2 regions of the Gracilibacillus sp. JCM 18860 genome follow, and region 2 is predicted to be linked to the other one. Evidence: riboswitches for the same ligand, from Rfam matches in the RefSeq annotation. Region 2 holds a riboswitch; the other holds the start of a gene.
What was found. Region 2 has a riboswitch for S-adenosylmethionine ahead of ACZ5R4_RS11095 (phosphoadenylyl-sulfate reductase). Riboswitches for the same ligand answer to the same signal wherever they lie in the genome.

Region 1 (16,092 bases), 1.4 Mb from region 2:
TTCGTAGTAATCCTTATCTTTACTCTTGTTCAATTCAAGCTTCAAAAAAGGTGGGTCCATTATGAAGACTAATACACAATCCATCAATCAAGTGATACCAGTGGCGAAGACAAAGAAAAAAATCGCACCATCTAGAATTCTGTTACACATTGCCTTAACAATTGGCGCGATAATTATGGTTTTTCCTTTTTTATGGACGATTAGTAGTTCATTGAAGGACATGTCTCAAATATTCGCCGTACCACCTGTTTGGATACCAGACCCAATCGTTTGGTCAAACTATGTTGATTCTTTTACGGCCATGCCATTTGGAAGAGCTTATTGGAACAGCTTTTACATTACGGTAGTTGTCGTGGTCGCCCAGCTTTTTACAGGGTCTATGGCTGCCTATGCATTTGCGAAGCTCCGTTTTCGCGGTTCTGGCTTATTGTTCATCCTGTTCCTAGCAACTATGATGATTCCAAAACAGGTAACGATGATTCCTTTATATTTAATTATGGATAAGATTAATTGGCTAGATACTCATTTAACGCTCATTGTGCCTGGAGCATTATTCAATGCTTTTGCGGTCTTTTTATTACGCCAGTTTATCAGAGGGATACCGAAGGAGTTAGAGGAAGCAGCAGTGATGGATGGTGCCAATCCATTTCGCATCTATTGGAGTGTGATCTTGCCGCTGATACGTCCTGCATTAGCTGCAGTCGGTATCTTTATCTTTATGGGGACATATAACAATTTCATTGACGCATTAATCTATTTGTCCACACCGGAAAATTTCACCGTTCCATTATTGCTTAACAATTTCAAAGGTTTATATGTTACAAATTGGTCCTATATGATGGCAGGAGCAACGATATCGGTAGTGCCAGTTATTATCGTTTACCTCTTTGCACAACGACATATTATCGAAGGTGTAACACTTACAGGTATAAAAGGTTAGATACTATATGCTCTAGGTTAGCCCCACTATGCTAGTAAAGGATAGTGGGGATTTTCTATCATTAGTCATATAAGATTGATAAGTTATACAAAGGCTGACAGATGCGAGCCATCGGTGGTAGGAGGAGAAATCTATACTGATGGAAGTCTCACTATATTGTTACAAATCTATCAACTGATCCAAAAGTCATCTATTCCTCTCGTTAACTTCTAATAGGTAAGTAAGTTATCAAAGATTAGTGTTATACTAATAGGAAGAGAAAAACATATATTAGTGAGGTTGTTTATATGGCTACGATAAAAGATATTGCATTACGCTCCAACGTATCAGCAACAACCGTTTCTAGAGTGTTAAATAATGATCAAACATTATCGGTTGCACCTGATACAAGAAAGCGTATTCTCGAAACAGCCAAGGAGCTTGGCTATAAAACGGTGAGAGAGCGAAGATTCGAGCAGCAATCAGCAGATAAAACGAATCAAATAAAAATAGGAATTATTTTATGCCAATCACTAGAGGAGGAATTGAACGATCCTTATTTTCTTCCAATCCGACAAGGTATTGAAAAGGAATGCTTACAGCACGGAATCCATGTTACCGAGCTGTTCCGGATTAAATCATTTCAAGCAAGTCAGTTAACAGACGATTTCGATGGTTTAATTATCGTAGGAAGGTTCAGACCAGAAGCTATTCAAAACGCAAAAGAGAAAATAAAAAATATTGTCTATATTGACTATGCACCAGATGAAGAGACGTTTGATTCTGTTGTCATTGATTTTGAAGTAGCGACAAGTAACATCATTCATCATTTATTTCAGAATGGCTATCAACAACTCGGTTTTATCGGAGGAAAGCAATTAGAGCACACTTATACTGGTTATACCAATGTAGAAGACCCTCGAGAGAAAACCTTCAGAAAGATGATGGAACAGTATGGAACCTATAATCCCAATCATGTTTTTATAGGAGAATTTACGATTTCGAATGGATATCAATTAATGAAAAAGGCGATCAATAGAGGAGACTTACCAGAGGCCTTTTTCATTGCAAGTGATCCTATGGCAATCGGTGCGTTAAGAGCCATTCAAGAGGCGAATTTGCGAGTGCCTGAGGACATTGCGATTGTAAGCTTTGACGATATTGAAATGGCCCAATTTACAAGTACGCCGTTAACTACCATTAAAGTCTATACAGAAGAGATGGGGAGAACAGGCGTAAAGCTTTTATTGGATAAAATTAATGGAAGAAATCTCCCATTAAAAGTAGTCGTTCCAACAAAGCTTGTCGTTCGAGATAGCTGTGGAAGTAAATTAAATAGAGTCTGAGACGCAAAAAAAGAGTCGAAGAATAAATCGACTCTTTTCGCTTAGGGCATATATTAAATTGTCTTTTTTAAGACGAGATCCTCATGGCTTTCGTTTGCCGTTAATCCACTAATGATTCCCATTACAGCAAAGGCTGCTACAGAACTGAAGAACATCGCTAGATAGATGTTGCCAATGATTTCATAGGATGTGAAGATAACATATAAGCTGGCCCCAGTAATGAGAGCAGCAATCGCTCCATAGTTATTCGCCTTTTTCCAAAAGTAGCCCAAGGTGATTGGTGCAATGATACCAGAGATAATCGCTGAGAAACTAAACTGTATTAGAAAGGATAGAGAATCTGGGCGCTCCAAGGAAAAATATAAGGAGAGTAGCCCAACAAAGATAAGGGATCCCTTCGCGACATTTAGTGATTTTCTTTCTAATTCCTTTTCAGCTATTTTTTTCGATGAAAGAATTGGTGCTAGCACACGGTAAAAGTCATTCCCAATACTAGTCGTCACCCCTAAATAAAGACTATCCGTACTAGAAAGTATAGCCGATATAATCCCAACGATCATAATTGCTGCAATAATACTAGGGAATGATTCTAGTACATAGACTGGGATGGCTGCATCGACACTTTCCAAGTTGGGAAATAATACTCTTGCTGCAAGCCCGCCAATGACCATAAGTGTGGAAATAACACATAACACTAAACCAGCAGATAGGGTAAATGGAGCTAATTCCTCCTCTGTCTCGATCGATAGCACCTTGTTTAATAAGTGTGGCATTAAAATAAAACTAAATAGTAAAAATTGAACAGCCATGATGGCCAGCACACTATTGTAAGGACCATCTGCACCAACAGCACCAGTTAAATTCGGATCGATGGCATTCAGCCCATCCGTTAATTTGCCAAATACACCAAGGCCTCCCCCTATAGTCCAAAACAGGGAGATAACGATTAGAATGGAAGTAATCGCCATTAAAATCCCTTGAATACCATCTGTAATCATTTGAGCATAAGCCCCACCAAGACCGATATAAAGAATCGTAATCGTTACCCCTATAATAATTCCCCAGAAGTAGGGGATGCCGATCACTGTTTCAAAGATGGTAGCAAGTCCGACATTTTGTCCTACAATATAATAGACATTAAACAGGATTAAAATCGTAACAAGCACTTGTAGTGCTCTCGAGTTATATCGTTTCCCGAGCCATTCAGGCAGTGTGGATACTCGACCGAATTTCTTGCCATAGCGCCAAAAGGTCTTCGTGAATAACAATAGGGCCACCCATGAAACACCGAAGCATCCAAGTGTATACCAAAGCACAGATGTACCATATTGATAAGCTAAGCCTGGTACACCAATGAATAAATTTGCACTAGAATAGGATGCGGCAAAACTAGCCCCTACAAGCCAAGGATTCACCTTTCCTCTGGCTGTTGCAAATCCATTCATTGATTTACTATGAGCACTACCTCTTTTTCCAATCCATGTAACTACACCAAAATAAACAACTAATAAAATAATAACAGTCCAAAGTAATAAACTAGAGCTTGCAAGCATAATCTATTGTTCTCCCTTCTTTGAATAAATAATCTTCCATAAAATTAATCCAAGAATCCAAAATCCAGCAACGAAAATAAAGTATGTTAAAATCAATTGGTTTCCTCCTTTCTATTCGATTGAGCGAGGCTTAAAAAATGGTAATACGTGTTGGTTGATCTCTTCATAGGAAATCTCTACTTCCTTTTGGTATGCTAAATCCTTTTGGTCTACCCATAAATGAGTTAGCATTGATGGTCCTTCTTCTAGCGCGACAACTCCCACTACATAGGGGGTTCTCTCCTGCCATGCAGGGTGTCCTGCTCGTTGTACGACACTCCATGATTTGATTTTTGCTTTTCCTGAGGCTTCACGCCAAACAAGCGAAGTCCCAAAGCAGTATGGACAATGGTGACGCGGGTAAAAAATCCACTTATCGCATGACTGACACACTTGAAGGCTTAGCTTCTTTTGCTTCAGATTATCCCAAAAAGGCTGACTGATTGGGGTAATCGTAGGCTTTGGTAATGATATATTTGGTGCTGAACTCATTGTTCTCCTCCTAACACTAGTGCCGTTGTTTCACTTAATGTTGCTCCATTTCCTGTTACGAGTGCCCTTTTTGCATGAGCGATTTGCCTGTTTGCTGCCTCACCACGAAGCTGAATAACTGCTTCAATCACATGAGACATTCCTCCGGCTAAATCGGCTTGTCCGAATCCGAGCTGACCACCGTGTGTATTCAAAGGATAATCTCCATCATGACCGAAGCTATGCTTTTGGACAAAATCACCGAATTCCCCTGGCTTACACAGCCCCGTACTTTCTAATGTCACCGCAACAACGCTTGTGTAGCAGTCATATAAGGATAAAAGGTCGATGTCCGAGATCGCTATTTCTGCTTGTTTTAATGCATGTGGAATGCAGTAACCAAACGGCAAAGCATCAATTGCTGGAGCCTGACTCACCGCTCGATGTGTAATTTTTTCTCCTGCACCTTTTAGATAAACAGGTTTATTTTTTGCTTTTTTTGCTTTTTCCTCAGAGGTAACAATCACAGCAGCACCACCTGCCACAGGCATGACGATTTCCAATAAATGGAGAGGGTCCGAGATAATAGGAGAATTTAAAATATCCTCTACCTCCAATGGCTTTCCGTAAAAAATGGCGTTGGGGTTAAGCTGTGCGTTTTTTCTTGCCCAATAGGCAATTTGGGCAAAATCCTCTTGTTTCGAGCCATAAACCTCCATGTGCTGGCGCTTTAGTAAGGCATAGGAGGTATTAGCTCCTGATGCACCAAAAGGAACATCAAATTCTCGAATGGGATTTCTGTTAGGGGAGCGCAATGCTTCACCTTTTTCATTTTTGTTAGCTAGCACACAAAGGACGGTTTCACACATTCCTGCTTCAATTGCTGCAGCAGCACGCCATACCATTCCAGCACCTGTTGCCCCACCTAGATCCACCGTATTGGACATCGTTGGTTCTAGCCCAATATATTCTGAGACTGTTGCTGGTACATGCTGAGGTGTTTCGCCAACCTGTGGTCCAACGAGTAATCCGTCAATATCCTCCTTCGAAATACCAGCATCCTTTATTGCTAATAGAGCTGCTTCTGTTAGGAGACTAAGGGTTGTTTTTCCTTCAGAGTATCTCGTAGGCTTTAATTCGCCGACACCGATGATTGCACCTTTTGGTCTTTTCGTCATTAGAAGCACTCCTTTTCCGTTAATCTCGTAAAGTGTCGTAAACTATGCGGGTTGCTTAGTGATGCTTTATTTTTTACTTCTTGTCCAATCGATTCTGTTTTGGCAGCACCTTCTACTTTCTTTCCGTTAATTGTGTAGGGAATTTCATCTACTAGAAAAATTCGCTTCGGTACGTGTCTTGGGGAGGCCTTTGAACGAATTTGCTGGCGTATTTCTTGCGCGAATTCCTTCGTTAATTCATCCGCTACGATACATAGGACAATTTCCTCATCATTTTCACAAGGTAATCCAAACACGATGGAATCTTTAATTTGTTCGATTTGTTCGATAATTCTGTAAATTTCTGCTGTACCTATCCGAACACCGCCAGGATTTAAGGTCGTATCTGCACGTCCATAAATAATAAAGCTTTGGTCAATTGTTTGTTCCGCAAAATCTCCGTGTGTCCAAATTCCAGGACGCTTGGAAAAATAATTGTCACGATAGCGTTGATCACCATTTTCTCCATAGAAGGTGAGCGGCTTGCTTGGAAAAGGCTGTGTACAAACTAAATCTCCCTTTTGTGCAAAGACAGAGGCACCACGCTCATCTAAAACATCTACTGCCATCCCGAGTGCTTTACAAGTAATTTCACCACGTTTAATCGGGTGAGCGATTGTTCCCATCACGAAGCAGCCCATAATTTCTGTTCCACCAGATATTGAAGCAAGGTATAGATCGTCTTTGATCGTTTCATAAATCCAATCATATTGCTCTGCTGCTAATGGTGCACCACATGAAAGAATACTTTTCAGTCTGGGTAAAGAATGGGTTTCTTTAAGATGAACACCTGCACGCATTAAGGTATCTAAGTACTTAGGACTTGTGCCAAAATGAGTTAATCCAACTTCCTCGGCAATATCCCATAGATGGGTGAGCGATTCTTTGGTGATCGGTGAGCCATCATATAATAAAATGGATGCATCACTTGCTAAGCCAGAAATAAGCCATGGATACATCATCCATGCAGTGTTGGAATACCAAAATAGGACATCATTAGGTTGAAGATCACTGTGTAATTGATGCTCCTTTACATGCTGTAATAACGTTCCGCCTGTTGAATGTACAATGGCTTTTGGTAAGCCTGTTGTTCCAGATGTATAGAGAATATAAAGTGGTTGATCAAAAGGAAATGACTCGTATTTAGGTTTAGTAGCACGATTATCGAGCAATTGATCCCACGAAATAGTTTCTGCTGATACTGTGTTAAGTTTTCCTGTAATGGTCACGATTTTTTCAATACTTTTCATTTGGTTACAAACATCTGTGATCTTTTCTGAAATTTGATAAGACTTTTGCTTATATTGATAATGTAAGGCAGTGATAAGAAGCTTCGGATTGACTTGTCCGATACGGTCCACCATTCCTTTTACACCAAAGTCTGGAGAACAAGACGTCCAGATTGCACCAATGGAAACTGTCGCAAGTACAGCCACTAATCCATCAAGGTTATTTGTCGTTACACCTGCGACACGATCTCCTTTTTGAACACCTAAATCGATTAAACCTCTCTGTGCTTTCGCGACGAGTGTTCGTAGCTCTCCCATTGTGACAGAACGTGTGACACCAGTCTCATTTGCCTCATAAACAGCTATTCTTTCATCCGGTCCACGTAATAGATTTTCGGTAAAGTTAAGTGTCGCTTCTGAGAAGAAGGTGGCGTCTGCCATCGACTCAGCAGGGGTGTAAATGGTTTCTCCTTTATTTCCAATCACTTTTGCATAATCCCAAACATGGGACCAAAAATCGCCGATATGGGAAATCGACCAGCGATGGAAACGATCATAAGGAAAAAGAGACTGCCCACAAAATTTGGCAAATGCTTGTATATGTGAAGCTTGGATTTGTTCTTCTGTTGGTTCCCACAAATAAGGGGATTGATTTAACAAACGGGTACTCATGAAAAAATCTCCTTTCTAATTGGATACTTCTATTAAAATAGCGCCACCTTGGCCGCCACCACCACAAAGGGAAGCAATACCAAGCCCACCTCCACGTCTTTTTAATTCATGGGCAAGGGTTAATACGAGACGAAGACCAGTGCCACCTAGTGGATGTCCAATAGCGATAGCACCACCGTTGACATTCACTTTACTGTAATCGATGTTTAGTTCACGACAGCTTGCAATCACGACACTAGCAAATGCTTCATTGATTTCGAACAAATCAATATCATCTATTGTTAGGTCGTTTTTTTGGAGCAATTGCTCAATTGCTTTTGCTGGCTTTGTTTGTAAGCTCGTGTCAGGCCCTGCTATTTCTGTCCAATCCATGACTTTAGCAAGTGGCTGTTGCCCTAGTTCTTTTGCCTTTTGCTCCGAGGTGATGATTCCAAAGCTTGCCCCATCTGTCATTTGGGAGGCATTGCCTGCTGTAATCGTTCCATTCTTCGTAAAAGCAGGGGAGAGGCTCGCTAACTTTTCAAGACTAGTATTCTCACGGATGCCTTCATCTTTCGCTAAGACATTCTCAATCGGTGCAATTTCTGCTTGAAACAATTTGTCTGTTTGAGCTCTAGCTGCTCTTTGTTGAGATAGAAAAGCATATTCATCTTGCTCTTGGCGGTTAATTTGATAGATTTGATTGTGCTTCTCTGTTAATACACCCATCGACTGATCACTTAGCGCACACCATAAACCGTCATGTAATAGGCTGTCTGTTAACTCCGTGTTCCCAATTCCTGTACCGAGTCTAACGGGAATGGTATGAGGAGCATTTGTCATCGAATCAAATCCACCTACCACATAATAATCTCCTTCATTTAACAGAATTCTTCTGGAAGCATCTGCAATCGAAGCAAGCCCCCCCAAACAGACATTATTTAAGGTAATAGCTGGAGTCGAAATATCGATGCCAGCTTGATAAGCCACCTGCCTTGCGGGATTCTGCCCCGCTCCTGCTTGGATTACTTGTGCTAGAATGACGCCATCTGGATGGTGTGCTTCTGTATTTTTTTGAATTAAGGCATGTAAGGCAGAAGCTCCTAATTCTGTTGCTGAATAGTTTGCCAATCCACCCTTCCATTTTCCAAAAGGTGTTCGGTTTCCGTCGAGAAGAATAGTCCCCATTGTCTTTAACTCCTTTTAAGTGAAATAAAAAAAGTCCCTCTATAAAAGATAGAGAGACTTTGGTCATCATGATCCGCTCTCTTATCTTTCTAAGCATAGCTTAGATGGAATTGGCACCTGTATTAAGTAAATACCACTTAATGGTTGCCGAGGCTTCTAAGGGCCAGTCCCTCCACCTCTCTTGATAAGACGTTATTTTGTATATAATTCCGAGTGAATTACTTTAATATTAGATTTTTAATATGCTTAACTTTAGCATTTGATGCTAGGTATGTCAATGGTTAATTAAGGGAATTATCAGGGATTTTTTTGCAAGCCCTTTCGTTTTTAACTTCCACCTATCTGTTGTACAATAGAAATATATTTCGAGTATCGAAAAAAAGGAGTAAGATAAATGCAACTTCTAGAAAAGGAAGTAAAAAAAGAAAAAATATGGACGAAGGATTTTGCCCTCATTTGTATGGCAAATTTTTTTATATTTTTAGGCTTTCAGATGACACTACCAACCATTCCTTTATTTGTGCAGCACCTTGGTGGAAATGATCAAATGATTGGAATTATTACTGGTGTGTTTACCTTTTCAGCATTGTTATTTCGTCCGAATGCAGGGCATTCCCTAGAATCAGTAGGGAGAAAATTTGTGTACATGCTAGGCTTAGGGATATTTGTTCTATCTGTTGGTTCCTTTGCTTTTATTTCTAGTGTTATCCTGTTATTTTTTATTCGTTGTGTTCAAGGAATCGGTTGGGGCTATTCGACAACAGCTACTGGCACTATTGCAACAGATCTCATTCCACAGAAGCGAAGAGGAGAAGGGATGGGCTATTTCGGTTTATCTGGTAACATTGCACTGGCTATCGGTCCAGCTCTTGGTCTGTCCCTATATGGAGTCACCTCCTTTACGGTGTTGTTTTTAATCGCGTCAAGTCTTGGAATCATTGCCTTTATTCTCTCTACTCAGATTACATATAAAAAAGTAGAATCCCGTGAGAAGATAAAAAAAGCTAGATTTGATCTTTTTGAAAAGACAGCCCTACAGCCATCGATTCTATTATTTTTTATTACAACCGCATTTGGAGGGATTGCTTCTTATCTACCTTTATATACAGAGCAGGAGGGCATTGCTGGCATTGAGGTCTACTTTCTTATTTATGCACTTTTCTTAATGATTACTAGAGCCTTCGCTGGTAGATTATATGATCGTTATGGACATATCGTCGTTTTCCTACCGGGAACCTCCTTGATTCTTATCGCCATGCTATTGTTATTTTGGTTACCCAATTCCTTCATCCTGTTTTTAGCTGCAGCACTTTATGGATTAGGCTTTGGTACCGTTCAACCAGCATTACAAGCGTGGGCGATTGATAAAGCAAGCACCAATCGAAAAGGGATGGCAAATGCTACTTTTTTCTCGTTTTTTGATCTTGGTGTAGGTATTGGCGCCATTGTATTCGGACAAATCGCTTTCTTATTTGATTATGATTATATTTATTTAACTGCAGCATTTTCTATTTTCTCATCGATGGCCATCTATTTAGGCTTGCTAGTACGATTAAGATTTGTTAGTCGTCCCCATTAAAGCAAAAAGCAATGGCGTCATGAAGACAGTTATGATACGATTTAGCTAAAAATAGAGGAGGAATCTATGGTGATAAAGGGAATTGGTCATACAGCTTATTTTGTGCGGGATATGGAAAGATCGTTAAGCTTTTATTGTGATGTACTAGGACTGGAAAAAGCGTTTGAACTCCATAATGAACAGGATGAACCTTGGATTGTCTATCTTAAAATTAGTGAACGGCAATTTATCGAGCTTTTCTACCATGGGAAGGATGGCAATCTTCAGCCAGAAAATGCTGCTGGTTATCATCATCTATGCTTAGAGGTGGAGGATATTCACCAGATAGCGGATCACTTGAACAAGAAAGGCTGGCCATTAGATGTGGAGCCTACAAAAGGTGTCGATCACAATTACCAGTGCTGGGCAACAGATCCTGATGGGAATAGGATTGAATTCATGCAACTAATGCCAGATTCTCCACATCTCAAAGGAAAGTAAAGAGGGATAAAAATGCATGAGTTAATACAGTTATATAAGGATGTATATGGAGATGACACATTAAGCGCTGTTCTTTCCCCATTAAGGATATGTCCATTAGGTGCACATGTGGATCATCAAGGCGGTATCGTGACAGGACTCGCTTTAGATGAAAATGTAGAGATGGTTTTTTCTGCAAGTGATGATGGTTATGTTCGGATTCAAAGTGCTGATTTTCCTGATGAAGAGTATTTCCATATTGATCGTGTCCCGGAAATGCTACCAGGCTCTTGGGGAAATTATGCACGAGGTGCAGTGCTTGCCTTAAGCAAGGATCAGAAATTAACGACAGGTTTTCGTGCCGTAATTAGTGGCAGGCTACCAATTGGAGGATTAAGTTCCTCCGCTGCTGTAACTACCGCCTATTTATTGGCACTATGTCATGTGAATCAATTGAAGGTAAAAAAGGAGGACCTCGTTTACTATAGTCATGATGTAGAAACGAGCTATATCGGGCTAAAAAATGGGATTCTTGATCAATCAGCGAATTTATTAAGTAGGAAAGGGCATCTCTTGACTGTTGATTGTAAAATGGGAAATCATCAGTTAATGGATAGACCTAACGATATGCCTGAATTTGAGGTGATCGTTGTCTATTCAGGTGTTAGTAAGTCTTTAATTAGTACAGACTACAATAATCGAGTGGATGAATGTCGAGTTGGTGGTTGGCTTTTACAGGAATTAGGTACGCTTAATCAAACGAATCTTGCGGAGGTTAAACTTCGTGATATTCCAGATCAAATTTATCACACATATCGAGATCAAGTTCCTGGTAGATTTCAAAAAAGATTGGACCATTACTATACAGAACAGGAACGAGTAATAGAAGGGATCAAGGCTTGGTCAGCTGGGGACATTCACCGATTTGGTCAGCTAATGTTTGCTTCAGGTCAAAGCTCGATTGATCAATATGAATGTGGTTGTCCAGAGCTCGTTACGATTTATCAAATTTTAAAGGAATTAAATGGTGTTTATGGTGCAAGATTCAGTGGAGCAGGCTATCGAGGTTGTTGTATTGGATTCGTTAATCCTAAATATAAGCAGCAAATCAAACATGCGATCGAAACGATCTATCCAACACAGCATCCAAAATTTAAAGATCAGTACAAGGTTTATTTTTGTGAAATTGGTGATGGAGCAAGATTGATAGAGCAAGTAGAAGAGGGGTGACAATGATGAAAGCAATTATTTTAGCAGCCGGTTATGCAACAAGGCTTTATCCACTCACAAAGCATACGGCAAAACCTTTACTAAAGATCGGGAAAAAAACGATTATCGATTACATTATCGATAAAATAGATGATGTACAAATAATCGATGAAGTGTTCATTGTCACGAATGCTCGATTTTATCAAGATTTCTTAACATGGGCAGATCGGTATAATGGGAAAAAGAAAATTATAGTCGTCAATGATCAAACAACCTCTAATGAAAACCGCTTAGGTGCGATAGCAGATCTTCAATTCGTATTAGAGGAAAAAGAAATCAATGATGATCTATTAATTTTAGCAGGGGACAATTTATTCGAATTTGCTTTAACCGATTTTATCGATTATTTTTTTGCTAAAGGAACGGATTGTATAACTGTTCACTCATTGGGTAGCCTAAAAGAGTTACAGCATACAGGGGTTGTCGAAGTGGATCAAAGCGGAAAGGTGTTGTCATTTGAAGAGAAGCCTAAAATACCAAAATCAAGTCTAGCGGCTCCACCTTTTTATCTATACAAAAAAGAGACAACCCCGCTCATTAAACAATATCTAGAAGAAGGAAATAATCCAGATGCACCTGGTCACTTTATCCCATGGCTTATTAGACAAAAGGATGTTTATGGATATACTTTTGAAGGGAAAAGGATCGATATTGGCACATTAGAAAGCTATGAAAAAGTGAAGCAAATATTTCAATAAGTGGATGTTGGAAGGAAGTGTTCCATAAATGAAAGGTGTAGTAGCGATAAATCCTGGGGGAGCTGATCAACTAGCATATGTAGAGAGACCGAAGCCAACAATAGAGGAAAATCAGCTATTAATTGAAGTACATGCAACAGCCATTAATCGAACAGATATACTTCAACGAGAGGGAAAATCAGGCTATGCGACGAATCCTATTATAGGAATTGAGGTAGCGGGAGTTGTCGTGGAGTCCTCTGATCCTCAGGTTTCAATTGGAGAGCGTGTAATGGGACTTGTTAATGGTGGAGCCTATGCGGAATATGCGATTATGCCAGCGAAACGGGCGATCAAGATTCCTAACTCCCTATCCTTTGAAGAGGCGGCGGCCATTCCTGAGGTATTTTTAACGGCATACCAAACCTTATATTGGATCGGTAAGCTGCAAGCGAGCGAATCAGTTCTTATCCATGCAGGGGGAAGCGGAGTTGGAACTGCTGCGATTCAACTAGCCAAACAGTTAAGCAAGGCCCAGGTGCTGGTAACAGCAGGATCTGCCAATAAATTAAAGGTATGTCGAGAGCTTGGAGCCGACGTTACCATCAATTATAAGGAACAAGACTTTGAAGAAGAAGTGAAAAAAGAGACAGATGGAAAAGGTGTTTCCTTAATTTTAGATTTTATTGGAGCCAGCTATTGGGAGAGAAATTACCAAAGCATTGCGGTCGATGGAAGATGGGTTTTAATTGGTGTGCTTGGTGGTAGTACTGTGGAAAAGGTTCGACTTATGGACATCATGGCAAAACGAGTTCAACTAACGGGGACATTACTAACACCTCGTAGTGATGTATACAAAGCAGAGCTGTCAGAGGATTTTTCATCAAGGGTCCTACCACTATTCGAAAATGGACGTATTCAACCAATTATCGATACGGTATTTCCTATAGAAGAGGTACAGAAAGCCCATGAGAGAATGGAAGCGAATCAGAATATCGGGAAGATTCTATTGAAGGTGAGATAATTTTTTGCATATTGCTAGCACGAGCGCGCACGTGATGTGCGCCTCGTTACTATTTTACTAATTGGTCAGAAGGTATCTTCCAAATTGCTTTACCAGAAGTAAATGGGTTCGAGAAATGTAATTCATACGTATCAGATGTAGGGACATCAAACGGGATTTCACCACGTAGAGTACCGCCTGGCTCAATTGATCCGTCTAACTGTGCTTTTATCCCTTCTGTCAGAAAGGTGGTACTATATGCATAACCCTCACTATCTTTTAACTCGACGTTTATGATGGATGAAATAACCTGTTCTTCCTCTGTAGTATTCTCAGCAGTCAAATTAACAACAATAAATTGGTCATTTTGTGGCTGATCAAATTCTCCACCTGGTTCAATTCTAGCTTCATTTAACGTGAGTTTTACACCATCAAAATCAACAGTATCACCAATAGAGAGATTTTGTGTTTCTGGCGCTTCTTTCTTCTCCGTAGTTTCGTTACTATTTTCTTCAGTAGACTCATCAGTTGTTTTTGAATCTACTTTTTCAATTTCTGATTCTCCACATGCAGTTAATAAAAAAACAAAAAATAATACCATTGCGATATGAAATAATTTTTTCAATGTACTTTTACCCCCTAAAATTTATGCTACTGATTCTTTTTTTTCTTGTTTGTCTTTTCTGAATAATCCCATAAACCCTGCAATAATTATTAGAATAGCAGGAACTAAGTAGAACATTGAAATACTGATGATACCTCCAATAGCAGATATTATTAATAAAATGCCACCAGCTTTGGCCTTCGATTTAACAAGAACGGATCCAACAATGGCTAAAGCAGAGAAGAAAAATGCTAGCCAACCTAAGGCTGTTATTTCACTTGTTCCATCACTGCTGAATGCAGCATCGATTCCTCCAACGAATAGTGCTAAAATAGCACCAATAAAGCCAAAAATGCCACCTATTAATCCTAGAACAAATTCTGTTGTTCTCTTCATATTTAGTCCTCCTTTTTTTATTTTTATCAAAATCACTTTCAAATAAGTAATTATGATTATAACAAATTACTGTTTACTCAGGCTTTCACTCTCTAAGTCATACTAATTGCGTATGCCACCCTTATTATTATAGTTATATAAACCTAAATATTCAAGAGTGTTTCATGATATTATAGACCTATAATGATTAGAAGTGAAAGAAATGGCATATCTTCTATCAAAGAAAGACAGAGAAATAAATATAAAAAATAGAACTACCATAAAATTGGAGTTCTATTCTACCATTCTTTCTTTTTTGACCATTATCTATATTTATCTTGCATGAAAGTTAAAGTCTCCTATTTTGCCTTACCTTATAAAACACTCTCCATATGGTAACAGCCTCCTGTGATAAAAATGATCGATAATAGAACCATGGCAGCAGGGTAGAGGCCGAATGCGTCGGTTGTGGTTGAACTATTATTTTGTAAAGCTGGAACAATAAAGAACAACCATCCAATCCCGAGAACAGGAACGATTTGAGGGGTGAGTCTTGCATAAAATCTCCAAGCCGGTTGTTCTTGTCGTTTAGCCACCCATTTTCCGCTTCGTAGAACTCCTCTTATCCCCAGAACTAACCAAATCACTGTAAGGAAACCGATTGAAAGGTCAATAATTGTTGGGACAGGGGCTTTTAATTCTGGTTTTTGTTCCTCTGTTAGTTGAATAATTCCTGAACTAATTTCATAAGCGTGCTCAAGTGTAGGGGTAAAGCTATTGAGTAAAACTGCTACAGCGTAACCGCTACTCGGCACGATATCTTGTTGTGCTTGATAAGTCGTTAACGCACCACTATGCGATAGACGGGCAGGCTTTGTATTGGAAGAACTTAAGGACCAGCCAAGTCCATATTTCTCACTCCCAGGTTGTGAAGAATAGGATTCATCTAATAGCTTTTGTGATAATAGCTGTTCTCCTGCTTGGTGTTTCCCCTGGTTCGTATGCATCGAAAGCCATTTTCCCATATCTGATGCTGTAGAAACTACGCCTCCTGACCCCATGAACATTTTTTCAAGCTCTTTCCAAGGTATGGCAGTTCCGTAAGCAGTTACATATCCTTTAGGTAATCCTTTTACAAAATCCCCAGAATTTATAGCTGTAAAGGAATCATGCATCCCAAGTGGTTGGAAAACTTGCTGGTTAAGATAATCTACAAAATCCATACCACTTACTTTTTCTACTAAAAAAGCTAGGAGCCAGTAATTAGGATTGCTATAGGCATATTTCGTTCCAGGATCTGACTGAAGCTTCCAGTCCTGTAGCCGTTTTACACCTTCCTTTAACGTATTAGCAGGTGCGACAATCGTTGGATTCGGTAGACCTGAAGTGTGACTTAAAAGCTGTCGTATCGTTACATCTTTCCATCTGGGATCATCGAGTTTAACCGTTGATAGATATTTTACTACTGGCTCATCTAACTGAATTTTACCTTGTTCCACTAGTTGTAATACAG
Region 2 (16,092 bases):
TGGGTTGATGATAATGGCAAAGTGCAAGTGAATCGTGGTTTCCGTGTTCAATTTAATAGTGCTATTGGCCCTTATAAAGGTGGACTTCGCTTTCACCCATCCGTTAATGCAAGTATTATTAAATTCTTAGGCTTTGAGCAAATTTTTAAAAACTCACTAACTGGGCAACCAATTGGTGGAGGTAAAGGTGGATCAGATTTTGACCCTAAAGGGAAATCTGATGGAGAAATTATGCGCTTCTGCCAAAGCTTCATGAGTGAGCTTTCTAAATATATCGGACCTGATACAGATGTACCAGCTGGTGATATCGGTGTAGGTGCGCGAGAAATTGGTTACTTATTCGGTCAATACAAAAAAATGCGTGGGCAAACAGCAGCAGGTGTCCTTACTGGTAAAGGACTCAATTATGGCGGAAGCTTAGCACGTACAGAAGCTACAGGATATGGTACTGTCTATTTCGTACAAGAAATGTTAAAAGATCAAGGTGATAGCTTCCAAGGAAAAACAGTAGTAGTATCAGGGTCTGGAAACGTGTCCATCTATGCCATAGAAAAGGCTACAGAGCTCGGTGCTAAGGTTGTAGCATGTAGTGACTCTAGTGGTTATATCTATGATAAAAATGGAATTAACCTTGAGACAGTTAAACGTCTTAAAGAAGTTGAGAGAAAACGTATCAAAGAATATGTAAATGAACATCCAGAAGCAGAATATACTGATGGATTCGAAGGAATCTGGTCCATCCCTTGCGATATCGCACTTCCATGTGCAACACAAAACGAATTAAACACGGAGTCTGCGAAGACATTAGTAGAAAATGGTGTCAAGGCTGTTGGAGAAGGGGCTAATATGCCTTCAACGCTTGAAGCAATTGATGTATTCTTAGAAAACAAGGTATTATTTGGACCTGCTAAGGCTGCCAATGCTGGTGGTGTTGCCGTTTCTGCATTAGAGATGGCTCAAAACAGTGCTAGACTTTCTTGGAAATTTGAAGAAGTGGATGAGAAATTGCAGGAAATCATGGAAAATATCTACAAAAACAGTATAACCGCTGCAGAGGAATATGGTCATCCAGGTAACCTAGTAGTCGGAGCAAACATCGCTGGATTCTTAAAAGTAGCAGATGCAATGGTTGCACAAGGTGTCATTTAATAAAAGAAATGGAACAAAAGTATAAAATGAATGATAAACTCTCCCTAAGGTATGTCTACCTTAGGGAGAGTTTTTGTTGTAATACATTAGTATATTTATCGTTCGTCTTATGATTCAACTATTTTAGTTATGCCTTCTTATTTCTATCTTCTTTCCATCAAATTTATTCCAACTCCCATACAGATAACTCCCATTAAGAACAGCGTAGCGAGTGATTGAACATTCTCTGCTAGTGATTGTTGATAGATTGTCACGCCTTTTAATGCATCCATCGCATAAGTAACAGGAATACCTTTAGAAAGAGCTAAAACAAAATGATTCTCCACAATTTCAATCGGCCAATAGGCGCCCCCAAGCATTGCCATACTCACTGCTACAATTGGTACGATAGCGCCTAGCTGGGAGGATTTCCTTACAAAACCGATCAAAAGCATCCCCAATGAGACAATAGCAAATGTGTATAGGGCAACAATGGATAGAATCTCTAGCCAATAAGAACCTATTTCGAAGCCAAACAAGTAGTAAAACATGACAAAAACAATGATTATCTGTGTCATCCCAATGATAAAGGAATAACTTAAATATCCGATGTATATTTGCCATTTTTTAATCGGAGATAAAATAAGGCGATCCCAGCTACCACGTTGTTTTTCTTCTGCTACCTCACTTAAAGTAAAAACAATCGTATAGATGGCAAAGAACAGAGTCATTCCAAATAATGCATGAAGCTTATTATCAAAAACAAAGAAATCTCCATCTGTTTCACCAACTGAAGCTTTTACAGTTACTGGTGGATTATTCTCTTTATTCTCTACAATCGTCTCAACTTGATTATTACCTGTCTGTTTTATCACTTGATCTATTTGATTGTTTTCCATATATAAATTACTTAAAAATTGATCCACTATAGCTTGATTCGAATCCTTCGTGCCAGTGATAAAGGTGTAGGAGTCAGAGGAGACTCTTAGACCAAAAGAGGCATTGCCTAAAGCAACCTGCTCTTTAATAACCTTTTCCTTAATAGGTTGAAATGTAAAACCATCTAATTCATTTAACTCCTTGATCCAGTCATTTTGAGCTTCTTCACTTATTTCATCAGAAAAACTAGTCGGAATAGGAATCGTGGATTGATCGGTTGATCCCCCGATAAAAAAAATGAATAGCATTGTCATCACAATCATCGATACAATCATTAAAGGCTGCCTTTTAAGACGCTGCCATTGCAGTATAAAAATCGATTTCATGTCACAGTCCTCCTTTTCGGGAAGATAAAAATACTACATAAAAAGATAACGAATGTAAGAATAGTTAAGCGAAGCAGATATGGAAAAATATCATCTAATGCCAGTCCTTGATTTGCGAGCATATATGCTTGCATAACCATGCCATTTGGTGTCCAACTCCCAATTGTTTGAATAATAGGAGGTAGCGTAGTTGTAGGGATAAAGCTTCCACCAAGTAATGCAAGCACACTTGTAATACCTGTAGCAAACATACTTGCTATGACACTTGAACCTGATCTAACGGTGATAGCAGTTAAAATGCCACCAATTGCCCCAATAGCTAATGCATACAAGACTGTGATCAGTCCTATTCTAAGGACTATTTCCCAAGAAAAAGGAAGAAATGATTGTAAAATAAGACTGGATAGGCCAAATAATAAACCTATCTGGATGACTGTTAAGACAACGACCGATAACACCTTGCCTGCTAAATAGTGAAAAGGGTGCTTTCCACTTAAATGAATTCGATCCACTACCTGCTGGTCGGTTTCTGTATAAGCTTTTGAAGCCATGGCAGAGGCAATATAGAAAGCAAACATTACTGCCATACCTATGGTGTAGTATTCCATAGAGGAGATTGGATCTCTATCTGTCACGGTTTCTTCTTTCCTTATATCCTCTAACACAACTGGCTCTAATGCAGCTTTATTTACCCCGTCCACACTGGCTAACGCTGTTTCAAAATTTAGTTTTTGGCTAAATTGTTCTACAATATTTTGAAAAATTGTGCCGATTAAATTGGCATGTTCTCCCTTTATAACCCTCAAGGTTGCCGTCACTTCTTCACCTAAGAAAACATTCTGTAATGTGTGATATGTGAAGTTATCTGGAATAATTAAGATGGAATCCACCTCTTGATCTGCTAATTGTTGCTTGGCATCCGCTTCTGACATTTTTTCTAGTACGATTTGTTCAGATAGATCATTTTCCAAAACCTCAAGTAGTATTGTTTTCGGTGAAAATGATTGCGCAGCTTCCATTAATGGTTGCTTCGCCTCATTAGGCAAAGAGGATTGCTGTAATTCTTGAGAGAATTCGGTGATCCCTTGCTCTGTCTTATCCTCTTCTACAAGTGCAACTTTCATTTCAAAGGCACTTCCATCTCCGCCCATTAATCCTTTTAACGCAAATCCTAAGATCACGATCAAGACAAATGGCATTAATAAAATAGTGATTAATTCGGTTCGATCCCGCCATAATATCTTTAGATCTTTCTTCCAAAAAGTTAACATAAGTGCACCTCCTAATCACGCAAGCTTCGACCAGTTAAGTGTAAAAACACATCTTCTAATGAAGGAATTTGTACGTTCGCACTGAGTATTTGAACATGTTCCTTTTCCGCTAATTGAAAAATCCTTGCAAGATTCCTACTCTTCTTTGGAACGATTAGCTTCATATTACTTTCTGATTCGGTAACATTTAAAATCCAATCTTGTTGTGCTAGTAGTTTCGCGAAGGAGGCATTTGATTGATCAAGGGTAAGGTCAATGGTCTCTTCACTGGACAAAATACTCGTTAACTCCTCTTTCGTTCCTGTCGCAATCACATTGCCATGATCCATTATATAAATTCGATCACAAAGTTTCTCTACCTCCTCCATATAATGAGAAGTATATAGAACAGTCATTCCCTTCTCCTTGTTTAAGGTACGAACCATCTCTAGAATATAATTTCTAGACTGAGGATCAATACCAACCGTTGGCTCATCCATGATAACTATTTCAGGCTCGTGTAATAAGGCTACAGCTATATTGACACGTCGCTGCATCCCGCCAGAGTATTTTTTCACCTGCTCCTTTTGTCTATCTCTAAGCCCAACTAATTCTAGTACTTCCTGTGCTCTTCTTTCCAATTCCTTTCCACTAAGACGATATATCTTCCCGAAAAATTTCACGTTTTCATAGGCAGATAGCTCCTTATATAAAGCTATTTCTTGAGGAACAACACCTAATATTGGTCGTATGATGTTCGGGTTTTTGATAATATCCTGCCCTTCCCATGTCACTGTCCCTGAGGTTGGTTTGACCAATGTAGCCATCATCGAAATCATGGTGGATTTACCTGCCCCATTTGGCCCTAATAACCCTATAGACTCTCCTTTTTGAAGATATAAATTTGCATCATCAACTGCTACTTGCTTTTTAAACACCTTGCGTAATGATACTGTTTCTAACATGCCAATCCCTCCTATATGTCCTTGACCATATCTCCTATTAATAAGTGTAATAAAAAAAAGACAGTACGAACACTGTCTCTAGTCATTTCTTTTATGACTCCAGTCACTATTTTATACATAGTCATTTTGAATAGCATAAATCGCGAGCTGAGTGCGATCTCTCAGATTTAATTTATGTAGTAATTGACTAATATGATTTTTCACCGTCCCGACGGATAATGCTAGCTCTGTTGCTATTTCTTTATTGTCCTTCCCTTCCCCTAGTAAGTACAAAATATCCTGCTCCCGCCTTGTTAAGCTAGGGTGTTCTTTCTTGACAACAGCAGACTTTTTCTCCAACAGTTGTGGGATTACTTTACTCGCTACCTCCCCTGGTAACTGCAATCCACCCTTCATACAACCCTTGATCGCATGAATTAACCAGCTAGCATCCGCATCCTTTAATAAATATCCATGTACTCCTATTTTCAATGCTTCGACTGCATATGCTTCATCGTTAAAAGTTGTTAACATCATTATTTTCATTTCAGGCCATCTTCCAAGCATTTCTCTTGCGGCCTTTAAACCATCCATTTCCGGCATACGAACATCTAAAATGGCTATATCAAAATATTCTATTTCCCTTAGCTTTAAGGCTTCTTTCCCATTGCCTACTTCTCCAGTCACCTTTAAATCGGGATCTGTTTCGATCATCATTTTGATCCCTTGTCTCACCAATACCTGATCCTCTGCTAATAAGATTTTAATCAATTTTCCTCATCCTTTTGGTTAATCGGGAAGCTTCCCCGAACAATGAATTGACTATCATATGCGAGAACCTCCAAATGACCATTTATTGCTTGAAGTCTTTTTCGCATCGATTTTAGGCCAAATCCTTCTGTTAATTGTATCGGACGGGATAGCGCATTATGAACTTCCAGTCGAAAATGACTATTGCCAGGAGCCTCAAAAATGATCTCTGCTTTCTTTGAATCACTGTGACGCATCACATTGGTTAGTGCTTCTTGAATACACCGATAAACAACACTCGCCTGTGTTGGACTTAAAGATACAGAAAGCGCATTTTGTCTCATAGAAAAGGTAATCGAAAGGAAGTGTTCTGCTTCAATCTTCCGAATTAATTGAATAACGGCAGACATCCCAGTAATCTGTTCATTTTGTAGTGCCTTTACTGCTTGGCGTGTTTCGTTAAGACTTTCCTGCGCTAATGATTTTACCTGTTCCCAATCCTTTGGATCATTTTCGTTTTTAAGGCGAAATGTTTCAATTAACATAAGCAAATTGGTCAAGGAATGACCAGCTCGATCGTGAATCTCTCGACCGATTACTACTCGTTCCTGCTCTCTAATATGCTTTTCCTGTGTGATCGAATTACGTTTTAATTGCCGGTGTGTATGTAATAGAGTCTTATAACGCAGCTCTAATTCTCTTAATCTTGTAGCATTCATTTGATAGATCGATAATCCTATGGCTATTAATACATAGATGTAGCAAAAGATTAAACCATTAAAAAGGCTAAAATACGGATAAGTAAAAATGGTTAACAAAAGAAAAACAAGAATCATAATCGTCCAAAAGTAATGTTTTTGAAAGGTTTCTGCAGCACTTACTAAAACAAGAAGAAATAAAAGGAAAACGAAAGGATTGAGTGTTGAAAAACTAGGTAAAATAAAAGCTATGGTGATAATCACGAGAAAAAGCAGCCATAGAGTAAAATGCATCTTCTGTTTGTATTTTACGACAGAGGTAAAAAATAAAACTCCTAAGCCAAAAGCGGACATCATAAATAGAAAGGCAACACTACCTCCCGCTTGAATTCCCATCCATGTTGTCCCCGTCCAGGTGATAAACCAAATAATAAGCCATGCCCAGTAGAAATAACGCATCTTGATCCTCCATTTTCCTTAAACTAACGTCTGTAATTTCTCCGATGGTAGAAGTCTTCCTTTATTATAAACTGGTTGTGAACGAAATGCACCGTTGATTTAGTGAATGATCTGAAAACAGATTACTAGCAACCTCCTTCTTTCTATTTTATACTATTTAGGAAAGCGCTTAAAATATAACAAGGAGTGATCGATATGCAATACCGCCGTTTAGGAAATACTGGATTAAAAGTAAGTGAAATTAGTCTAGGAAGCTGGCTTACATATGGAGGGTATGTTGAAGAAGAGAAAGCAATCGCCTCTATTGATAAAGCCTATGAGCTTGGCATTAACTTTTTTGATACAGCAAATGTCTATATGCGAGGGGATGCAGAAAAGGTCGTCGGTAAAGCATTAAGAAAATACCCGAGGAGCTCCTATGTGCTTGCGACAAAAGTTTTCGGAAAAATGGGAGATGGTCCAAACGACCACGGCTTATCGAGAAAACACATCGTAGAACAATGTGACGCGAGCTTAAAGCGACTTGGACTTGACTATATCGATATCTACTATTGTCACAGATACCACCAAGACACCCCTTTAGAGGAAACATTACGAGCGCTTGATGATTTAATTAGACAGGGAAAAGTTTTATATATCGGTGTTAGTGAATGGTCGGCAGAGCAAATGACAGAAGCTATTCATCTAGCTGACAAAAAATTGCTTGATCGTATTGTCGTCAATCAACCGAATTACAGTATGCTTCAACGCTACATCGAAAAAGAAGTGATCCCTGTAGGTAAAAAGCATGGAATTGGACAGGTTGTCTTCTCTCCACTTGCACAGGGTGTACTAACTGGTAAATATAAAAAAGGACAAGCAATTCCTGAAAACAGTCGGGCAGCTCAAAAGGATATGAATCTATCACGTATTCTAACGGAAGACAATCTAGAAAAAGTAGAAAAATTGAAGGCCATTGCTGCAAATGAAAACCTATCCCTTGCTCAATTAGCCATTGCGTGGATCCTACGTCAAGAAAATGTAGCGAGCGCACTTGTGGGAGCAAGTCGTCCAGAACAAATCGAAGAAAATGCAAAGGCATCTGGCATCACACTTTCCCAAGAGACATTAGCTAAAACAGAGGAAATTCTCAGTTAAGGTGATAAAATGGGCGGTCTAGCTGCCCATTTTCGTCCCATCTATTGGACTATTTGCATATATATAAAAATATATATTAACAATTTTTACAAAAAATCATGTTGACATTTCCTGTTATTCGGTTTATCATTACATTAAATATTCATAAAAGGAATTCTTATCCAGAGAGGTGGAGGGGCAGGCCCAGTGAATCCTCGGCAACAGGTTCTTACAAATGAACACTGTGCCAAATCCTGCGGGACAGCTTTAGGTTGTATCCCGAAAGATAAGAAGTGTAGATTGATTACAAGACTTCTTATCTGAACAGATAAGAAGTTTTTTTGATGAGAAAGACGATTAAAAGGAGGAGAAATATGTCAGAACAAGCAATTACCTATGCTCATTATGAAGAAAGTTTTTGGAATGAGTTCACGCCTGGTGAAGATGACCCGACAAAAGGGGCTGAGCAAATCATTAATTGGGCTTACAAAAGCTATGGAGACTCACTCGTTTATGCTTGTAGCTTTGGGGCAGAAAGTATGGTCCTAATAGACTTAATTGCTAGAGTGAAGCCAGATGCTTCATTAGTTTTTCTCGACACAGGCTTACATTTTCAAGAAACCTATGATCTGATTGATGAAGTGAAAAACAAATATCCTTCCTTACAAATAACGATGAAGCAACCTGAATTAACAGTAGAGGAGCAAGCAGAAAAACATGGATCCGCTCTTTGGAAGAGAAATCCTGATCAATGCTGCTACCTTCGAAAAGTAAAACCATTAGAGGAGGTTCTGAGCGGAGCTGTTGCTTGGATATCCGGACTTAGAAGAGAGCAATCCCTAAGTCGTGCGAAGACTCAATTTGTTAACAAGGATGAAAGATTCCAATCTGTTAAAATATGTCCCCTTATCTATTGGACCTGGGATGATGTTTGGGACTACATCAAAAAACACAACCTCCCATACAACGCTTTACATGATCAGAACTTTCCAAGCATTGGATGTATACCTTGTACCTCCCCTGTCACTAATTCAGACGATGAGCGTGCTGGTAGGTGGAGTTCTTTTAACAAAACAGAATGTGGTTTACACACTACAACGACACCATAGAAAATAGATGGTTAAATTTTTATGTCTATAACTAAGTAAAACTATCGGAATAATGAAAATCAAATAATATTCCCATAACATAATATAATGGAGAGGTGATCTTATTGGCCTTACAAGTGGTTAACAGCCCATTTGATGAACGACAAACAGAAATTTTAAATCAATTATTGCCAACCTTAAACGATGCACAGAAAAATTGGCTTGCCGGCTACCTTGCTGCATCTCAATCAGCAGCACCACCTGAAACGACGAAGCAAGTGACTAAAACGAGCGAGACAGCAACAAGAACCATTACTATCTTATATGGATCAGAAACAGGGAACAGTCAAACAATTGCCGAACAGTTGAATGATCAATTAAAGGCATCGGATCGAAAAACCGTGATTTCAAGCATGGATGATTTTAAGGCAAAGAAATTAAAAGAAGTGGAGGATCTCTTAATTGTTACCGCGACACACGGTGAAGGAGATCCACCAGATAATGCGATACAATTCCATGAGTTTTTATTAGGAAGAAAAGCACCTAAGTTAGATAGTGTAAGATTCTCTGTCCTCTCTTTAGGGGATGAATCCTATGAGCATTTCTGCCAAACAGGGAAGGATTTTGACAAACGTTTAGAGGAATTAGGTGCTACACGTATTCACCCACGCGTGGATTGTGATGTCGATTATGAAGAATTAGCCGAGGAATGGATGAATGGTGTATTAAAAGTATTAAACGAGGACAGCCAAACTCAGGCTTCAGAGCAGCAGGTCCCCTCCTCCCCTGCAGAAGCACCAATATACTCCAAGAGTAATCCATACCCAGCAGAGGTCCTAGAAAATATAGACCTAAGTGGAAGAGGCTCGAACAAGGAAACGAGACATATTGAATTGTCATTAGAAAACTCTAACCTAAGCTATGAACCAGGCGATTGTCTAGCTATCTATCCAAAGAACAATCCCGAGCTTGTTCAGGCAGTCATCAATAAACTAGATTGGAATGCAGAACAAACGATACCTATAAACAAGCAAGGGGAAATTCGCTCGATCCAAGAGGCATTAACCTCTATCTTTGAAATTACAAAACTAACAAAAGGAATGCTCGAAAAAGCTGCAGGATTTTTTGATAATGAAAAGCTTACCAAGCTAATAGAGGATAGTGACAAGATGAGGGAATATATACATGGCAGGGACTTACTAGATCTAATCCTTGATTTCACACCGAGCAATTTGGACCCTGCCTCCCTTATGCACTGGTTAAGGAAAATTCCTGCAAGACAATATTCGATCTCAAGCAGTTATAAGGCAAATCCTGATGAAGTTCACTTAACGATTGCTACGGTTCGCTACCACACCCATGGACGTGATCGTCATGGCGTGTGCTCAGGCGAGATTGCAGAGAGAATTCAACCTGGTGATCAATTGAATGTATATGTTCATCGAAATCCGAATTTTAAGTTTCCTTTTGATGATAGCACACCTGTTATTATGATTGGTCCAGGAACAGGAGTTGCTCCATTCAGAGGATATATAGAGGAACGAGAAGAGCTTGAATTAAAGGGGAAAACCTGGCTATTCTTTGGTGATCAACACTTCCGATCAGACTTTTTATACCAGGTCGATTGGCAAAATTGGCTAAAGAATGGCTATCTAAGCAGGATGGATGTTGCATTTTCAAGAGATTCTGCTGAAAAGATATATGTGCAGCATCGAATGCTAGAAAAAGCAAAAGAATTATTTTCCTGGCTGGAACAAGGTGCACATATATATGTTTGCGGAGACGAAAAGCGAATGGCAAAGGATGTGCATCAAACACTCCTAACCATTATTGAACAAGAAGGAAAGCTTAGCTCTACAGAGGCAGAAGCCTTTTTGAATCAATTAAAGCAAGAAAAAAGATACCAACGTGATGTCTATTAACACAGAGGAATCAGGAGTCTAATAAGAAATAGGGAGAGGAGAAGTTTTATGGCAAATCAAGATCAAAAGAAGCTTGATCCAATAGAAAAATTAAAAGAAGATAGTCGATTCCTAAGAGGGACAATAAAAGAAGGCTTAGAAGACCCACTAACTGCCGCTATTTCCGATGATGATACAAAGCTTTTAAAATTCCACGGGAGCTATCAGCAGGATGATCGAGATGTAAGAGATGAAAGAAGAAAACAAAAATTAGAGCCTGCCTATCAATTTATGCTTCGTGTGGCTATTCCTGGGGGTGTCGCTACACCAAAACAATGGCTGGCAGTCGATGATCTTGCCCAAAGATATGGGGATCATTCGATTAAATTAACCACGAGACAGGCATTCCAGCTCCATGGTATTTTGAAATGGAATCTAAAGGACACGATTAAAACCATTAATGAAGAGCTAATGACGACCATTGCAGCCTGTGGTGATGTCAACCGTAATGTGATGTGTAATCCGAACCCATACCAGTCGGAGGTTCATGAACAAATACAAAACTGGGCTCAACGTATTAGTGACTACCTTTCACCTAAAACGGGTGCCTATCATGAGATATGGCTAGATAATGAGAAAATCATCGATTCCAAACAAGAGGAAGAACCGATCTATGGCAAAACCTATCTACCACGAAAATTTAAAATCGGAATTGCCGCACCTCCTTCCAATGATATTGATGTCTTTTCACAGGATCTTGGACTCATTGCGATTATTGAGAACAATGAAGTGATCGGCTTTAACATTACGGTAGGTGGTGGAATGGGCTCTACCCATGGCAATACAAATACTTACCCACAATTAGGAAGAATTGCTGGCTATTGCGCAAAAGAGAATGTAATTGATGTAGCTGAAAAGGTCGTAACAATCCAACGAGATTATGGTAATCGAAGCGACCGTAAAAATGCCCGATTTAAATATACGATTGATCGCTATGGCTTGGATTGGTTTAAAGAAGAACTCACTAATCGCCTCGGATACGAGCTAGAAGAAGCGAAGCCCTATCACTTTGACCATAATGGAGATCGTTATGGCTGGGTAAAAGGGAAAAACAGATGGCATCTTACCTTATTTATTGAGAATGGGCGTGTGAAGGATACAGAGGATTATAAGTTAATGACAGGACTGCGTGAGATTGCCAATATTCATACCGGAGACTTCCGCCTTACACCAAATCAAAATTTAGTTATTGCCAATGTTACCGCAAAGAAAAAGCAAAAAATTCAGGAAATCATCGATGCTTATGGCCTAACAGAGGGAAAGCAATATTCAGGGCTGCGGAAAAATTCGATTGCATGTGTGGCGCTTCCCACTTGTGGCCTAGCAATGGCAGAATCTGAGCGCTACCTCCCTTCTTTAATCGACAAGATTGAAGATATTTTGGAGAAAGAAGGCTTAAAAGAGCAAGAAATCGTAATCCGTATGTCCGGCTGTCCAAACGGATGCGCAAGGCCAGCGCTCGCAGAGATTGCCTTCATCGGCAAAGCACCAGGTAAGTATAATCTTTATTTAGGTGGAAGCTTTATTGGGGACAGACTAAACCAATTATATAAGGAAAATATCGCAGAAGCAGAAATACTAGCAACCCTCCAAGAATTATTTAGAGAATATGCTACAGAAAAGGAAGAAGATGAGTATTTCGGTGACTTCGTTATTCGTAAAGGCTATGTCGATGCTGTTTATGATGGACGAAACTTCCACAAAGAAAAGAAAGGAGTCTTATAATGACCGTATTAAAAGAAGAAGCAAAGCAAACAATAGCCGCTCACGGCGGGAAATTAGTTAACAGAGAACTAAAAGGGGCGGAACGAGAAAAAGCAATAGAAAGAGCGCAAGATTATCCATCACTTACTATCAATAAATGGGGCGTATCTGATTTAGAATTAATTTCGATTGGTGGCTTTAGTCCACTCACGGGCTTTTTGGGAGAGAATGATTATCTCGAGGTCGTAGACAATTTACACCTTGCTGATGGTACTGTCTGGAGTATTCCGATTACACTTGCCGTTACAGAAGAAGAGGTCGATAAACTAACGATTGGAAAGCCTGTTGCCCTATATGGTGAAGACGGTGTATTATACGGTATTCTCGATTTGGAGGAAGCCTATCGCTATGACAAAAAGAAAGAAGCTCAAAATGTTTATGGTACAACAGATGATTCCCATCCTGGCGTCAAAAAGCTTTATGAAAAAGGCGACATTTACTTAGCTGGGCCGATTCATTTAGTGAATCGGCCAGAGCACGAAGGATTTGAGGACTTTTATTTAGATCCTATTGAAACTCGCCAGCTCTTCCAGGATCTTGGCTGGAAAACAGTTGTCGGCTTCCAAACGAGAAATCCTGTTCACCGTGCGCATGAATATATTCAAAAATGTGCATTGGAGTCTGTCGATGGTCTTTTGTTAAATCCATTAGTGGGGGAGACAAAGGCTGATGATATCCCTGCAGATATTCGAATGGAAAGCTATCAAGCGATATTAAAACACTATTACCCTAAGAATCGTACGAGACTAGTTATTTATCCAGCAGCTATGCGTTATGCTGGTCCAAGAGAAGCGATTTTACATGCTACTGTTCGTAAAAATTATGGCTGTACGCACTTCATCGTCGGGCGTGATCATGCAGGAGTTGGTGATTTCTACGGAACCTATGAGGCACAAGAGTTAATTGCTCAATATGAGGAAGAATTAGGTATTCACATTTTCAAATTTGAGCATGCCTTCTTCTGTACAAAATGTGAGAACATGGCCACCCAAAAAACCTGTCCTCATAATAAAGAAGATCATGTTCATCTAAGTGGTACAAAGGTAAGAGAAAAGCTACGTAATGGTGAGCCTCTACCTCGACAATTCTCTCGTCCTGAGGTAGCAGAAATATTAATTAAAGGGCTGCAGAGAGGGGCTAAAGCATGACAAAGGCAACCAATATTGTGTGGCATGAATCGGCGATTACGAAAGAGGATCGCTTAAAGCTAAATGACCACCAAAGTCCAGTGCTTTGGTTTACAGGTCTATCTGGATCAGGAAAATCAACGATCACTGTAGCGTTAGAAAAGGCACTATATGAAAAGGGAATTCGCACATACCGCTTGGATGGTGACAACATTCGTCATGGGTTAAATAATAACCTAGGGTTTAGTCCAGAAGATCGCAAAGAGAATATCCGTCGTATCGGAGAGGTCTCCAAATTAATGAGTGATGCAGGTCTGATTACACTAACCGCCTTTATTTCTCCTTATCGAGAAGATCGAGATAATGTGCGACAACTATTAGCTAAAGGAGATTTTATCGAGGTCTATATCAAATGCAGCTTAGAAAGCTGTGAAGCTAGAGACCCTAAAGGGCTTTACCAAAAAGCGCGTTCAGGTGAAATTAAACAGTTTACTGGTATCGATGCACCTTATGAAGAGCCCTTGCATCCAGAGCTAGTCGTGAATACAGAACAAAACTCCATTGAGGAGTCGGTAGATATAATCCTTGCATATTTACGAACCAATCAATATATCTAAGCTGAATCGGTTGAAGTTAGAGCAACTAGCTTCAATCGATTTTTTTATCCGTTAAGGGCGAATTATATTCCAGTACATAATTGGGCAAAATAAGGATATGGAGTGACTTCCATTAGAGGAGTTCATTTTATCACAAGAATGTTCACTATTGTTCATAAGGCAATTTTCATGAGGGGAATACATATATGGATCGCATTACAAATATTCAGCTTTTCACATTAATCGTTATATTCGAAGTAGGTAGTACTACTCTATTCGCAATAGGAATTGGGGCAAGACAAGATGCGTGGATCGTAATAGTGGTAGCGTATCTACTGAGTCTAGCACTAATTTGGTGTTATACTCAATTTCCGAAAATGTATCCACAAAAGGACTTTGCCTTTATTTTAGACGATTTGTTCGGGAAAATGTTAGCAAGACCGTTACTTTTTCTTTTTGGGCTATATTTTCTCCATCAAGCATTACATAATTTTTATGAATTTGGTAGTTTAATTAAAATGACTGCCCTTCCGTTTACCCCTCTAGCAGTAATTTTATATATATTTGTCTTCGTCATAATGTATATTTTGATGCTAGGAATGGAAGTACTTGTTCGTTCTATTGAAATCGTATTTTTGTATTTCATTATCTTTCTTATATTAATCTTTGTTCTCAATTTTGTAGCAGAAGAATTCGATCTTATTAATCTTTTACCTATTTTAGACAAAGGGTTTGGTTCGATTTTAAAAGAGGTTCCTTCTGTTCTTGGATTTCCTTTCGGAGAAGTAGTGGTTGTATTAGTATTTTGGCACTTTGTTCAACAGCAGAAATCGATTCGAAAAACGACCTATATTGCCGTAACCTTTTCTACTTTAATATTAATCACTTCTGTGATTGTCATGATTTCTGTTTTAGGTCCAGACCTAGCAACACATATGGAAATTCCGTTATTAGAGACATTGCTCTCTATCCATATTGGTATGATTTTTACAAATTTAGATAGTATGGGTGTATTTATTATGTTTGTCGGTGGATTTTACAAAACTGCCATTCACTTTTTCGCCTTTTCTATTGTGATGACATGGATGGTCGGCAAGCGAAAGCCAAATTGGGTGATCGCTATCTTTGGCCTACTTCTGCCAATATTGGCCCTATTTCAATTTGAAAGTCTTGAACACCAAAGATGGAAGGGGATGGAGGCAGGAGTATACAATATTGTTGTATACTCCTTGATTCCTGTATTTTTACTCATTCTCGCATTTGTAAAAAAATGGAATGAAAGGAAAGGGAAGAAGAAATGAAATCTGAAATCACGAAAATTATCGATGTTCTAAAAGAAGACTACTTCTTAGCCTTTATTATGATTAGTGGTCTCATATATATTATGGTAATCTGCCTATTCACTTTATTTTATTTGGTAAAAGGGTTATTTAAATAATTATTGTTCACCAGGTGCCAATTCCCCTTTAATTAAACCAGCATTCTTAATCGTTACATTAACTTTTACTTCTACCTTTGTATTAGGGTAATTCTCTTGCCAGTTTTCTTTTATTTTGTGCCAAACCTTTGGATTCTTTTTATGAATGGTTTCCCCGAAGCCTAAGATATCTGATTTTAATTCTGTTTGAGTTTTTTCTACTAACCGCATGATATCCTCTTCAACTTGTTTCTCCGTTGTTTCCTTCACTTTATTGACATATTCGACGACCTCTTGATTACTAGTAAATTTTCTATTGGCTACTTGTTCTACTAATTGGGTTTCCTGATTTAACTCGATGGTAAAGGTAATGGGTTCCTCTCCTTTTATTGTAGGAATGATCTTTGCTTTTTTAGAAATTAAGCGAAGGGAAATGATCGAACCATCGTCCATTGGGACCTTAAATGTACCCTGTGATTTGTTCGTTGATTCTGTTCGTACCCAATTATATGCCATCGCTTCTGTTTCG

Region 1: it holds a riboswitch for S-adenosylmethionine, as region 2 does, so the genes downstream of both, ACZ5R4_RS17660 (acetyl-CoA C-acyltransferase) here and ACZ5R4_RS11095 (phosphoadenylyl-sulfate reductase) in region 2, are expected to answer to the same signal.

Annotation. Positions count from the first base shown of each region.
Region 1 is NZ_AP043868.1:3,556,561-3,572,652, forward strand. Features, by position in the region: gene ACZ5R4_RS17625 (carbohydrate ABC transporter permease) at 1-72, shown strand, start outside; gene ACZ5R4_RS17630 (carbohydrate ABC transporter permease) at 62-940, shown strand; gene ACZ5R4_RS17635 (LacI family DNA-binding transcriptional regulator) at 1,228-2,265, shown strand; gene ACZ5R4_RS17640 (sodium:solute symporter family protein) at 2,319-3,818, opposite strand; gene ACZ5R4_RS17645 (Zn-ribbon domain-containing OB-fold protein) at 3,930-4,349, opposite strand; gene ACZ5R4_RS17650 (thiolase family protein) at 4,346-5,506, opposite strand; gene ACZ5R4_RS17655 (acetoacetate--CoA ligase) at 5,506-7,446, opposite strand; gene ACZ5R4_RS17660 (acetyl-CoA C-acyltransferase) at 7,462-8,613, opposite strand; SAM riboswitch class I at 8,692-8,804, opposite strand; gene ACZ5R4_RS17665 (MFS transporter) at 9,008-10,192, shown strand; gene ACZ5R4_RS17670 (VOC family protein) at 10,262-10,672, shown strand; gene ACZ5R4_RS17675 (GHMP family kinase ATP-binding protein) at 10,685-11,881, shown strand; gene ACZ5R4_RS17680 (nucleotidyltransferase family protein) at 11,887-12,618, shown strand; gene ACZ5R4_RS17685 (NAD(P)H-quinone oxidoreductase) at 12,647-13,621, shown strand; gene ACZ5R4_RS17690 (DUF4352 domain-containing protein) at 13,671-14,225, opposite strand; gene ACZ5R4_RS17695 (DUF4064 domain-containing protein) at 14,247-14,600, opposite strand; gene ACZ5R4_RS17700 (serine hydrolase domain-containing protein) at 14,954-16,092, opposite strand, start outside.
Region 2 is NZ_AP043868.1:2,201,503-2,217,594, forward strand. Features, by position in the region: gene gdhA (NADP-specific glutamate dehydrogenase) at 1-1,149, shown strand, start outside; gene ACZ5R4_RS11065 (ABC transporter permease) at 1,293-2,393, opposite strand; gene ACZ5R4_RS11070 (ABC transporter permease) at 2,390-3,664, opposite strand; gene ACZ5R4_RS11075 (ABC transporter ATP-binding protein) at 3,676-4,608, opposite strand; gene ACZ5R4_RS11080 (response regulator) at 4,720-5,358, opposite strand; gene ACZ5R4_RS11085 (sensor histidine kinase) at 5,355-6,494, opposite strand; gene ACZ5R4_RS11090 (aldo/keto reductase family protein) at 6,690-7,631, shown strand; SAM riboswitch class I at 7,786-7,903, shown strand; gene ACZ5R4_RS11095 (phosphoadenylyl-sulfate reductase) at 7,985-8,719, shown strand; gene ACZ5R4_RS11100 (assimilatory sulfite reductase (NADPH) flavoprotein subunit) at 8,824-10,620, shown strand; gene cysI (assimilatory sulfite reductase (NADPH) hemoprotein subunit) at 10,669-12,384, shown strand; gene sat (sulfate adenylyltransferase) at 12,384-13,571, shown strand; gene cysC (adenylyl-sulfate kinase) at 13,568-14,167, shown strand; gene ACZ5R4_RS11120 (GerAB/ArcD/ProY family transporter) at 14,353-15,447, shown strand; gene ACZ5R4_RS11125 (hypothetical protein) at 15,444-15,584, shown strand; gene ACZ5R4_RS11130 (Ger(x)C family spore germination protein) at 15,585-16,092, opposite strand, start outside.